4 regions of the Citrobacter sp. LJND-P06 genome follow, and region 4 is predicted to be linked to each of the others. Evidence: predicted binding sites of a transcription regulator. Region 4 holds the regulator's gene; each other region holds the start of a gene.

The links. Region 4 encodes PurR, which represses purine synthesis genes. Its sites were predicted from a motif close to CANGCAAACGTTTGCNTG; they were not measured.
Region 1: a site for PurR is predicted at 1,642-1,659, ahead of gltS (sodium/glutamate symporter). Genes of this name have one in related genera too.
Region 2: a site for PurR is predicted at 1,960-1,977, ahead of ACO7SM_RS03810 (nucleobase:cation symporter-2 family protein). Genes of this name have one in related genera too.
Region 3: a site for PurR is predicted at 1,773-1,790, ahead of carA (glutamine-hydrolyzing carbamoyl-phosphate synthase small subunit). Genes of this name have one in related genera too.

What each region holds. Positions count from the first base shown of each region.
Region 1 covers NZ_CP187317.1:53,451-56,602, forward strand. Annotated here, with positions in the region: gene ACO7SM_RS00250 (AsmA family protein) at 1-77, opposite strand, end outside; gene xanP (xanthine/proton symporter XanP) at 199-1,590, opposite strand; gene gltS (sodium/glutamate symporter) at 1,817-3,022, shown strand; gene recG (ATP-dependent DNA helicase RecG) at 3,064-3,152, opposite strand, start outside.
Region 2 covers NZ_CP187317.1:785,622-788,773, forward strand. Annotated here, with positions in the region: gene idi (isopentenyl-diphosphate Delta-isomerase) at 1-213, opposite strand, end outside; gene ACO7SM_RS03805 (hypothetical protein) at 355-480, opposite strand; gene ACO7SM_RS03810 (nucleobase:cation symporter-2 family protein) at 482-1,930, opposite strand; gene ghxQ (guanine/hypoxanthine transporter GhxQ) at 2,439-3,152, opposite strand, start outside.
Region 3 covers NZ_CP187317.1:3,834,583-3,837,734, reverse strand. Annotated here, with positions in the region: gene rihC (ribonucleoside hydrolase RihC) at 1-430, shown strand, start outside; gene dapB (4-hydroxy-tetrahydrodipicolinate reductase) at 604-1,425, shown strand; gene carA (glutamine-hydrolyzing carbamoyl-phosphate synthase small subunit) at 1,882-3,030, shown strand; gene carB (carbamoyl-phosphate synthase large subunit) at 3,048-3,152, shown strand, end outside.
Region 4 covers NZ_CP187317.1:2,494,292-2,497,443, forward strand. Annotated here, with positions in the region: gene ACO7SM_RS11940 (MFS transporter) at 1-721, opposite strand, end outside; gene cydH (cytochrome bd-I accessory subunit CydH) at 887-976, opposite strand; gene purR (HTH-type transcriptional repressor PurR) at 1,273-2,298, shown strand; gene punR (DNA-binding transcriptional activator PunR) at 2,295-3,152, opposite strand, start outside.

The DNA of each region.
Region 1 (3,152 bases), 2.2 Mb from region 4:
AGCAGAAAATAGAGGCCGAGAAGCACCACCAAAAAGGCTGTCAGCACGTAGATAAGCAGCTTTCCAATAATTTTCATGGTCTTCCATCCCGCGAAGTGCACATAACTGAGTTATGCACGATTTAGGCGTAATCCTCAAGGCGGGAATAGTGAAAGAGCGTTTCAGTGGCGGCGATTGTCGATCGCCGCCACATTCCGCTTACGGCTTTTCGGGGGGGAAAATCAGGTTCAGAACGATCGCGGTAATACCGCCCGCAGCAATCCCGGAGGAGAGCAGGTTTTTCACCCAGTCCGGTGCAAATTGCAGGATCAGCGGCTGTTGGGAAACGCCCAGACCCACCGCCAGCGAAAGAGCGATAATCAGGATAGCGCGGCGGTTCAAGGGTTCGCGAGACACGATACGCACCCCGGAGGCGGCGATGGTGCCGAACATCACGAGAGTCGCGCCGCCGAGTACCGGTTCTGGAATGTGTTGCACAAAACCGCTCACGGCCGGGAACAGGCCCAGGACAATCAGCATCAGCGCGACCACAAAACCAACATAGCGGCTGGCAACGCCCGTCAACTGGATAACACCGTTGTTTTGTCCGAAACAGGAGTTCGGGAAGGTGTTAAACACCGCAGAAACAAACGAGTTCAGGCCGTTAGCCAGCACCCCGCCTTTCAGACGTTTCATATACAGAGGCCCGGAAACGGGTTGCTCAGAAACATCGGAGGTGGCGGTAATATCGCCAATGGTTTCCAGTGAGGTGATCATAAAGACCAGCATCAGCGGCAGCAGAAGATTCCAGTCAATGCCCAGCCCGTAATACAGCGGCGTCGGCACCATGATGACATCCTGGGTGGTCGGTGCGGTATTTTCCGGCAGCATGCCCATAAACCAGGCCATTGCGTAGCCTGCGGCCATGGCGATCACCAGCGAAGCCACTCGCAGGTAAGGGTTACGCTGACGGTTAAGCAGAATGATCAACGCCAGTACGACGCCCGCCAGCAGCAGGTTTTTCGGCGAGCCGAAGGTGTTGTCGTTCATCGCGGCATAACCACCGCCGATGGACGTCAGGCCGACCTGAATCAGCGACAGCCCGATGATCATGACGACCACGCCGGAAACCAGCGGGGTGATGATACGACGCGCCAGATGCAGTACGCGGGAGAGAATCATTTCGGTGCAGCTCGCCAGCATCAGTGTGCCGAACAGCGCCGCCATCATGGTGGGAACGTCTGCGCCCCCGGTTTTCAGCGCCGTACCGCCCATAATCAGCGGGGCGACAAAGTTGAAGCTTGTTCCCTGAATCGAGAGTAACCCCGAGCCTACCGGACCCCATGCTTTAATTTGAATAATAGAGGCCACACCGGAGGCAAACAGCGACATACTGATAATGTGTTGAGTATCCTGGGCCGGTAAACCGAGCGCCTGGCAGATTAACAGCGCGGGCGTGATGACGGCGACGAACATTGCCAGCAGATGCTGAGACGCGGCAAAAAGAGTTTGAGGAAGCGGCGGACAATCTTCAAGACGGTAAATCAGTTCGCTGTTTTGAGTCTGCGCAATCGGTTGCGCATTTTCTGACTCGACAGTGTTAACAGACATCAGAGGCAATCCCGTGGTGTAAAAGCGGGCATTTTATCCGACCAGGGGGCAAAAGCAAACGTTTGCCAGGTGTTATTCTTAATATTTAAAACAGATAAAATCACCTTTTTATATAACTTTTGTACCTTTTCTGATTAAAATCCATGCCGATTACTCGTTAAGAGCTGAGAAATGGCCGAGGAATACATCGTTCGCGATGAGCGATGCGTACTTAAAGGAGCTTAATATGTTTCATCTCGATACTTTATCGACACTTGTTGCCGCAACACTGACGTTGCTGCTGGGACGCAAGCTGGTCCAGTCTGTCTCCTTTCTGAAGCAATACACCATTCCTGAACCCGTTGCCGGTGGATTACTGGTGGCAATCGCCCTGTTGGTGCTGAAAAAGAGCATGGGCTGGGAAATGGATTTTGATATGAGTCTGAAAGACCCGTTGATGCTGGCGTTCTTTGCCACCATTGGTCTGAACGCTAACATTGCCAGCCTGCGTGCGGGTGGGCGAGTTGTTGGCATCTTCCTGATCGTGGTGGTGGGTTTACTGGTGATGCAAAACGCCATCGGCATCGGTATGGCCAGCCTGTTGGGGCTGGATCCGTTGATGGGGTTGATTGCGGGTTCAATTACGCTTTCGGGTGGACACGGCACCGGCGCGGCGTGGAGCAAGCTGTTCATCGAACGTTATGGCTTCACCAATGCGACGGAAGTGGCAATGGCGTGCGCAACCTTTGGTCTGGTGCTGGGTGGGCTGATTGGTGGCCCGGTGGCGCGTTACCTGGTGAAGCACTCCACCACGCCAGACGGTATGCCGGACGATCAGGCTGTGCCGACAGCGTTTGAGAAACCGGACGTTGGGCGCATGATCACCTCACTGGTGCTGATCGAAACCATTGCGCTTATCGCCATCTGTCTAACCGTCGGCAAAGTGGTTGCCCAGATGTTGGTGGGAACCGTGCTGGAACTGCCGACATTCGTCTGTGTACTGTTCGTCGGCGTGATCCTCAGTAACGGTCTGGCGCTCGCGGGCTTTTATCGCGTGTTTGAGCGGGCGGTTTCGGTGCTGGGCAACGTGAGCCTCTCACTGTTCCTGGCGATGGCGCTGATGAGCCTGAAGCTGTGGGAACTGGCTTCGCTGGCGTTGCCGATGCTGGCGATTCTTGTGGTGCAGACGATCTTCATGGCGCTGTACGCCGTGTTTGTGACCTGGCGCATGATGGGTAAAAACTACGATGCCGCTGTGCTGGCTGCTGGGCATTGTGGTTTTGGTCTTGGCGCGACGCCGACGGCGATTGCCAATATGCAGGCGATTACCGAGCGCTTTGGTCCGTCGCATATGGCGTTTCTGGTGGTGCCGATGGTGGGGGCATTCTTCATCGATATCGTCAACGCGCTGGTGATTAAGCTGTATCTGTTGTTGCCGATTTTTGCGCAATAAGGACAATGCGGCGGTGTAAAAACCGCCGCGCTGTTTGAGTCTCAGGCGTTGGAGTAACGTTCGGTTTCCGGCATCCAGCGCTCGATCAACGCCGTAGCCTGTTGTGGGTAACGTTCGTGAATGTGGCGCG
Region 2 (3,152 bases), 1.7 Mb from region 4:
CTGTGGGTGGCCGCAAACCGAATTCGTCCAGACGCCAGGCCACGCTTTTTTCGCTAGCGAGCGGCGGGTGACCAGAAGCTGGCCCTGCGCGTTGAACAACCAGCAAGAGAAGGCGAGGTGTAAAGGGGTATTGAGGGTGTGCCCCGCATATTTTTCCAGTGTACCGGAAGGCCTGGCCTGCTCATCCAATAAAATAATGTGTTCCTGTTGCATGATGTCTCGCAGTGAATGTTAAGCACACACCATTATAGGGCATGAAATATCGCGACAGAATGATTTCTCACGAAAGTCTGTGATGGCGAGGAATTACGCCCCCCGCGTCATTTGACGCGGGGGTCAGGAGCAAAAGAGGGGTCAGAAAAACAGCAGCATGAAATTGAACCGACTTTCAATACCCAGAGCAATACCTTCAGAAATGGCGGGTATTGAGATAAGCATCAGCAGCAGAACACTCAGAATACAGCGCAATAAAATATGCATTTTATTCATCCTGCTGGTTTTTTTTCAGTTTGCGCATCAGTAACCACATACGGACGGTTCTGACCTTTAATTTCTTATCGGAGATCGATTCTTGCGCCAGCTCGGTGTGATGCTGATAGCCGTTAAAGAAAACATTCAATACCACGGCGCTGACCGTTGCCAGCATAATGCCGCTGTGGAGTAGCGGCTGGAGAACGGCGGGTAGCTGGGAGAAAAAGTCATGGGACAGCGTGGGTGTCATGCCGACGCCAAGGCTAATCGCCACAATGTAGAGGTTGTAACGATTGGTGGTGTAGTTACAGCGTGACAGAATGCGGATCCCGGTTGCCAGCACCATGCCAAACATCACCAGACCCGCGCCGCCGAGGACAAATTGCGGAATTGAGGCGACCAGGACAGCCATTTTAGGCACCATGCCAAACAGAATTAAAATGATACCGGAAGCAATGCAAACCCAACGGCTGTGCACGCGCGTCACGCTGACCAGACCGACGTTTTGTGAAAATGAGGTATGAGGGAAGCTGTTAAAAAGGCCGCCAATAATTGTGCCTACGCCGTCCACGCGCAGCCCGCGAATAATGTCTTGTGAGGAGAGTTTACGCCCAACAATTTCCCCGAGCGCCAGGAACATCCCCATCGATTCAATAAAAACAATGATCAGTACTGCCGTCATCGTCAGAATTGAGACGGGATCAAAAACCGGTGTGCCAAAGGCCAGCGGTGTCACAATCGCGAACCATGAGGCATCGTGCAGGCCTGACAGATTAACTTCATTCATCATCCACGATAATGCAAAGCCAAATACAATGCCGAGTAAAACGGCAACGTTGGACATAAAACCTTTGGCATAACGTGTAATGAGTAAAATAAAAATTAATACGGCAAAAGAAATGCCTAGATATATCGGGTTGCCATATTCAGGATTTCCTTTCCCTCCCGCCGCCCAGTCGATGCCAACCTGAATAATACTCAGTCCAATAGAGGTAATCACCACGCCGGTCACCAGTGGGGGGAATAATGGCATTAAACGACCGATTAGCGGTGCGAGTAACGTTGTGATAAAACCCGCAGCAATTGTCGCGCCAAAAATACCCAGCAGACCGATATCCGGATTCATACCGATAGCAATCATTGGCGTAACGGCGGCAAACGTAACCGACATAATCACTGGCAGGCGAATTCCCATAAAGCGACCGATGCCGATACATTGCAAAAGCGTAACGACACCACAGCAAAAAAGATCGGCGCTAATGAGCAGAGCAATTTCCGCTTTGCTGAGCCCGAGTCTGTCGCCAATCATCAGCGGTACCGCAACTGCGCCAGCGTACATGACCAGAACATGCTGGAGACCGAGTATGAAAAGTTTTCCTGGAGAGAGTATGCGGTCAACCTCATCGGTAGGGCGGTTTTGACCCGAGGATGAGGGCAATTGAGAATCTATGGCGCTCATGCGTTTTCTCCTTTAACTCGCCTGAGTAAAAAGCAACCGTTTACGCTTGCTAAAACAGTAAAAGGACATGCTCGTGGGATGCCAGTTTTAGTCTGTGTGGATAGGTATAGGGTGGAAATGCGGAAGGAGTCACATTATGGTGAATGTTGGGAACATTGGATAAAGAGAGACGGCCTGGATTTGATCTTTTGTTATTCTCATATTGATAACTCTTTAATCATTATGGGATCGGGTGATTCATTTTTATTACCCAGGCAGCCTGTATTTTACCGGCTATTTCTGTGGAATTTTAAGAATCATCAATGAGGTTAATTAAAGAAAGATTCACCGCTATTCATTTTTTAGTTTGATGCAAGTTGCAACGTATCAAATAACGTTCACTGCTCGCAAAGATATGCCCGTTTATTGCCTCGCGGTATCTGAGCTCGAACTGCCTGCCGGGTGACAGGCGGTCTGACGGACATTCACAGGGACAGGCTCCGTGCAGACTTGCGCGGAGCCTGTGTTTTTATATCGCCCATCCACCCGCATAAAATGCGACCAGCGCGATGGTGATGATGACGGTTCCGATATTCAGCTTATGCCACTCGCGTGAGAAAACGCGCCCCACGACCAGGGTGACAAAACCGAGCATAATCCCGGTAACGATGTTGCACGTCAGAACGATAAAGACGGCGCAAACCAGTCCGGACATAGCATCAATGAAGTCATTGAAATCCAGCTTCGATACGTTACTCAACATCAGTAACCCCACATACATCAGCGCGGGGGCGGTTGCGTAGCCAGGGATCAGATACGAGAGCGGTGATAGAAACAGAATCAACAGGAACAGACAGCCGACGATAGTGGCGGTCAGCCCGGTTTTGCCACCGGCAGCGGTGCCCGCCGCAGATTCGATATACACGGCGGCAGGTGCGGCGCCCACCAGTCCGGAGAACACGGAGCTAATGGAGTCACTGGTCAGCGCCTTACCGCCATTGATTATCTGGTTGTCTTTGTCTAACAGATTCGCCTGACCGGCGACGGCACGGATAGTACCGGTGGCATCAAACACCGCAGTCATGACCAGCGCCAGCACGCTAGGTAATACCGCTGGCTGTAATGCGCCCATGATATCAAGACTGAAAATCAGTGATTTTCCATCTTCACCGCTCAGGCTGGGCATCGCCACCAGGCCATGGTATTTGACTGCGGGATCAAAAATCAGGCCGATAACCGAGAT
Region 3 (3,152 bases), 1.3 Mb from region 4:
CGAATTTAATATCGCTGTCGATCCGGAAGCTGCCGCCCGTGTATTCCAGAGTGGCATTGACATTGTGATGTGCGGGCTGGATGTCACGAATCGGGCCATGCTGGCGCCGGAGTATCTGACCACGCTACCCTCACTGAATCATACCGGAAAGATGTTGCATGCCCTGTTCAGCCACTATCGCAGTGGGACAATGAGCAATGGCGTGCGGATGCACGACCTCTGCGCTATCGCCTGGCTGGTTCGCCCGGATCTGTTTACCGTCAAGCCGTGCTTCGTCGCGGTAGAAACGCAGGGGGAATATACCGCTGGAACAACCGTTGTGGATATTGAGGGACGAATGAACAGACCGGCAAACGCACAGGTCGCCCTTGATATTGACGTTGTCGGTTTTCAGCATTGGGTGGCCGAGGTGCTGGCATTGGCTCCGTAAATCCAGGTGTATCAAACGGTATGGTGCGACTTATTCCGATGCATCATGCCTTTTACTGATATCTCACCCTGTTTATCATTAAATTCTAATTATCGACGTTTTTGGCTAGCGGTGCGGCAGCGCGCTGGTTAATCTGAAAACGATTTACGTAAAATTAACAAAAGAGAATAGCTATGCATGATGCACATATCCGCGTTGCCATCGCGGGAGCCGGTGGACGCATGGGACGTCAGTTGATTCAGGCGACACTGAGCATGGAAGGCGTCCAGTTGGGCGCAGCGCTGGAGCGGGAAGGTTCCTCATTGCTGGGCAGCGATGCGGGTGAACTGGCGGGTGCCGGAAAGTGCGGTGTTACCATACAAAGCAGCCTTGATGCCATCAAAGACGATTTTGATGTGTTCATCGATTTTACCCGCCCGGAAGGGACGCTAACGCATCTGGCTTTTTGCCGCCAGCACGGCAAAGGCATGGTGATAGGTACGACCGGGTTTGACGATGCCGGTAAGCAGGCGATTCGCGACGCCGCTCAGGAAATAGGAATTGTGTTTGCGGCGAACTTTAGCGTGGGCGTTAACGTCATGCTGAAGCTTCTCGAAAAAGCGGCAAAAGTAATGGGCGATTACGCCGACATTGAAATTATTGAAGCCCACCATCGTCATAAAGTGGATGCGCCGTCAGGGACAGCACTGGCGATGGGGGAAGCAATTGCCCATGCGCTGGACAAAGATCTTAAAGACTGCGCCGTCTACAGCCGGGAAGGCTATACCGGCGAGCGCGTGCCCGGCACGATTGGTTTTGCTACCGTACGTGCGGGTGACATTGTGGGTGAACATACCGCGATGTTTGCTGATATCGGCGAGCGCGTTGAGATCACGCATAAGGCATCCAGTCGCATGACATTTGCTAACGGAGCCATAAAATCGGCAATTTGGTTGAAGTGCAAATCAAAGGGTCTTTTTGATATGAGAGATGTGCTTAATTTAAATGATTTATAAGTATGAGTTACCCTTAGTGATGTGGTCATTGTAGTCATAATTTATTGATTACATAGGGCAATATTTTATTGCCCTTTTATTTTATCGATTTTTCGATGTTTTTTAAGTGAGTTGCTTATAAATTTATGTTTTCATCTTCTGTTTTGTTGGTTTTATGTAAATTTTGACCAAATGGTCTACTTTTTCTATCTTGATAACGCATTTTCATACTCTTTTCATCGCGCAAGCGTTTCCTGACACGACTTAGCTGATCTTTTTGCCTGTTAAATCGCGTGATTTATCTCAGTGACGTAAAATAATAATAAAAATTCCCCTTTCAGGTAGACTTTTGTCTGCTCTGTCTCTAGAATGCCGCCGTTTGCCAGAAATACATGGGTAAGCAAATTTGCATTGATTCATGCAATCAAAATGAATTAATATGCAAATAAAGTGAGTGAATATTCTCTGGAGGGTGTTTTGATTAAGTCAGCGCTATTGGTTCTGGAAGACGGAACCCAGTTTCACGGTCGGGCCATAGGGGCAACGGGTTCGGCGGTTGGGGAAGTCGTTTTCAATACTTCAATGACCGGTTATCAAGAAATCCTCACTGATCCTTCCTATTCCCGCCAAATCGTCACTCTTACTTATCCCCATATCGGTAATGTCGGCACCAATGAAGCCGATGCAGAATCCTCTCAGGTACATGCGCAAGGCCTGGTCATTCGCGACCTGCCGCTGATTGCCAGCAACTACCGCAATACTGAAGACCTCTCTTCTTACCTGAAACGCCATAACATCGTGGCGATTGCCGATATCGATACCCGTAAGCTGACGCGCCTGCTGCGTGAGAAAGGCGCTCAGAACGGCTGCATCATCGCCGGTGATAACCTGGATGCGCAACTGGCGCTGGAAAAGGCGAAAGCCTTCCCGGGGCTGAACGGGATGGACCTGGCGAAAGAAGTGACCACGGCTGAAACCTACGGCTGGACGCAGGGTAGCTGGACGCTGGCAGGCGAACTGCCAGAAGCCAAAAAAGAAGAAGAGCTGCCGTTCCACGTCGTTGCCTACGATTTTGGCGCCAAACGCAACATTCTGCGTATGCTGGTTGACCGCGGCTGCCGCCTGACGGTTGTCCCGGCGAAAACCTCTGCCGAAGACGTCCTGAAGCTGAATCCGGACGGTATCTTCCTGTCAAACGGCCCGGGTGACCCGGCGCCGTGTGATTACGCTATCGACGCGATTGAAAAATTCCTCCAGACCGAGATTCCGGTATTCGGCATCTGCCTGGGCCATCAGCTGTTAGCGCTGGCCAGCGGTGCGAAAACCATCAAGATGAAATTCGGTCACCACGGTGGTAACCACCCGGTGAAAGATATCGATAACAACGTGGTGATGATTACCGCGCAGAACCACGGTTTTGCGGTCGATGAAGCGACGCTGCCTGCAAACCTGCGTGTGACCCACAAATCGCTGTTCGATGGCACCCTGCAGGGGATTCACCGCACCGATAAACCGGCGTTTAGTTTCCAGGGCCACCCGGAAGCGAGCCCGGGGCCGCACGACGCAGCGCCGCTGTTCGACCACTTTATCGAGTTAATTGAGCAATACCGTCAGTCCGCGAAATAATCAGGAGTTAAAGAGCCATGCCAAAACGTACAGACATAAAAAGTATCCTGATTCTGGGCGCGGGCCCGATTGTTATCGGTCAGGCGTGTGAGTTTGACTACTCCGGTGCCCAGGCGTGTAAA
Region 4 (3,152 bases):
CGGTGACAAATGCCGGCGTAGCATGGGCGATGTTTTGCAGAACGGGGGAAATATAGGTGTAGAGGGTAAACATTGCCCCCGCCCCCAGCACAGTGGTGAGCAGCGCAGAAAGCACCTGCGGACGTAATAAGACCGCCAGTTCTTTACGCACATCGGGGCGTTCCCCTGCTCCCCCTTTCGGCAGAGAGAAGAATAAACTGAGCATCGCAATCACCCCCAGCCCGGCCGTTGCTAAAAAGGACATCCGCCAGCCAATGGTTTCCCCAAGCCATGTAGCGGCAGGTACGCCGCCGATGTTTGCAATGGTCAGCCCCATAAACATCGTCGCCACGGCGCTGGCCTGTTTATGTTTCGGCACCACGCTGGCCGCCACGACCGAACCCAATCCGAAAAACGCGCCATGATTTAGGCTGGTCAAAATGCGCGATAGCATCAAGGTGGTGTAATCCGGCGCAATGGCCGACAGGACGTTGCCCAGCGTAAAAATGGCCATCAGAAAAATCAACGCATTACGACGAGCCCGGTGTGAAAGCAGCAGGGTCATCAACGGCGCGCCCACCATCACGCCCACCGCATAAGCGCTAATGAGCATCCCGGCGGCGGGAATAGAGACATTCACGCCATGCGCAATGACGGGCAACAGCCCCATTGGAGAGAATTCCGTGGTTCCAATACCAAATGCGCCAATCGCAAGCGCCAGTAAGGGGTAATTGATTTTCATACGTCGACTCCGCTGACCGTGCCGCGAAGCGACACCCGATAAGAGCCAAAAGCATGACATCAATCACAAAAATAATAAAGTTAACAGAATGGCAAAAGACTTTTGCTGATTGAGTAACAATGAAGGGGTAACGAAATGAGGGAGAGCACGCTCCCTCACGGTAAATCAGTGCAGTGCGGCGGTCAGACCACCCGCGACGATCAAGCCCAGAACAATAATAGTGGTTACTAATGAAAACTTCAGATCGGTGCTCATCAAATTTGCTCCTTTTTATTCCCACACAAAAAGTGATATTGCGCATTTTTACACACTTGGATGTAAAAATCTCCCAGGATTTATATTGATAACCACTTTTAACTCTTCCCCTTTTCGTCAAGATCAGACAAAATTCCACGCTTACTTGATTAGTGTACCGGCCATTGACCCCCTCCTGACGTTTCGTGTCGTTTTCCCGGCGTGCCGCAACCCTGATGTTGCGATAAGGGTGTGTAGAGGCAAACGTTTACCTACAGTATTTTCAGGAGTTTGGATATGGTCTGGAGTGAAATGTAATGGCAACAATTAAAGATGTAGCGAAGCGAGCAAACGTTTCCACTACAACCGTATCACATGTAATTAACAAGACGCGTTTTGTCGCAGAAGAGACGCGCAATGCTGTCTGGGCTGCTATCAAAGAATTGCACTACTCCCCGAGTGCCGTCGCCCGCAGCCTGAAGGTGAATCACACCAAATCTATCGGCCTGCTGGCAACTAGCAGTGAAGCCGCTTATTTCGCTGAGATTATTGAAGCCGTTGAGAAAAACTGCTTCCAGAAAGGCTACACCCTGATTCTTGGCAATGCCTGGAATAATCTCGAAAAACAACGGGCCTACCTTTCCATGATGGCGCAAAAGCGTGTGGATGGTCTGCTGGTCATGTGTTCGGAATACCCGGAGTCCCTGCTCTCCATGCTTGAAGAGTATCGCCATATTCCTATGGTGGTTATGGATTGGGGCGAAGCGAAAGCTGACTTTACCGATACGGTCATTGATAACGCGTTCGAAGGCGGTTATATGGCCGGTCGTTATCTGGTCGAGCGCGGTCATCGTGAGATTGGCGTCATTCCTGGCCCAATGGAACGTAACACGGGTGCTGGCCGCCTGGCGGGCTTTATGAAGGCGATGGACGAAGCGCTGATAAAAGTGCCGGAAAACTGGATAGTTCAGGGCGATTTTGAACCCGAGTCTGGTTATCGTGCAATGCAGCAGATCCTCTCTCAGACCCATCGCCCCACAGCGGTATTCTGCGGTGGTGACATCATGGCAATGGGGGCGCTGTGCGCTGCCGACGAAATGGGTTTGCGCGTACCGCAAGATATTTCGGTGATCGGTTATGACAATGTGCGCAACGCGCGCTATTTCACCCCCGCACTGACCACGATTCACCAGCCGAAAGACTCACTGGGCGAAACGGCCTTTAATATGTTGTTAGACCGAATCGTCAACAAGCGTGAAGAGTCGCAGTCTATTGAAGTCCACCCGCGACTGATCGAACGTCGTTCGGTTGCTGATGGTCCGTTCCGCGACTATCGTCGTTAAGCCTCCCCTGCGGGAACCTCTTCAGGTTCTCGCAGCCACTCTTTATTCAGCGTTTCACTGTCACCTAAATACTCCAGCAGCCAGGCTAATGCGGGCGAGGTGTCATTTTGCTGCCAGGTCAGGCAACATGCCGCATCCGGGAATGGATTCTCCAGGGTTAATGCGACCCATTTGCCGCTGTCGATCCACGGTTTTGCAAAATGCGTAGGCACCATACCGACACATAACCCGGCGGAAAGGCAGGTCGCTGACGACTCCCAATCCGGTACGATCACCCGTTTTTGGTTATCCAGCAGCCAGGTAATACGTTTAGGCAGTGTCCGTGAGGTGTCTTCACGAACCAGCGACGGCCAGTTGCGCAACGTATCATCACTCAAAGGGCCGGGCATCGTCGCCAGAGGATGATGACGTGCCACCACACAGCTCCAGCTCAACATTCCCATATCGCGAAAGGTATAGCGCCCACCGACGGGGATAGCCTGCGTCGCCCCAATCGCCAGTTCCACGCGTCCGTCGGACAGCGCATCCCAGACGCCGTTGAACACTTCCTGAGAAACAATCAGCTCAACATCATCAAAATGACGGTAGAAATCGACAATCATCTGCCGGGTGCGATCTGCCCGCACAATATTGTCCACCGCGATGGAGAGCTGTCCTCGCCAGCCGTTAGCAATTTGTTGGCACTGCTGGCGGGTGATCTGCATTTTTTTGATAACAGAGCGACCTTCTTTTAAAAACCAGGCACCCGCGGGCGTCAATTCCACATCCCGATGGCGTCGTTCAAACAAGGGCACCGCCAGCCACTCTTCCAGTTGACGTACGGTGTAGCTGACTGCAGAAGGCACGCGATGCAG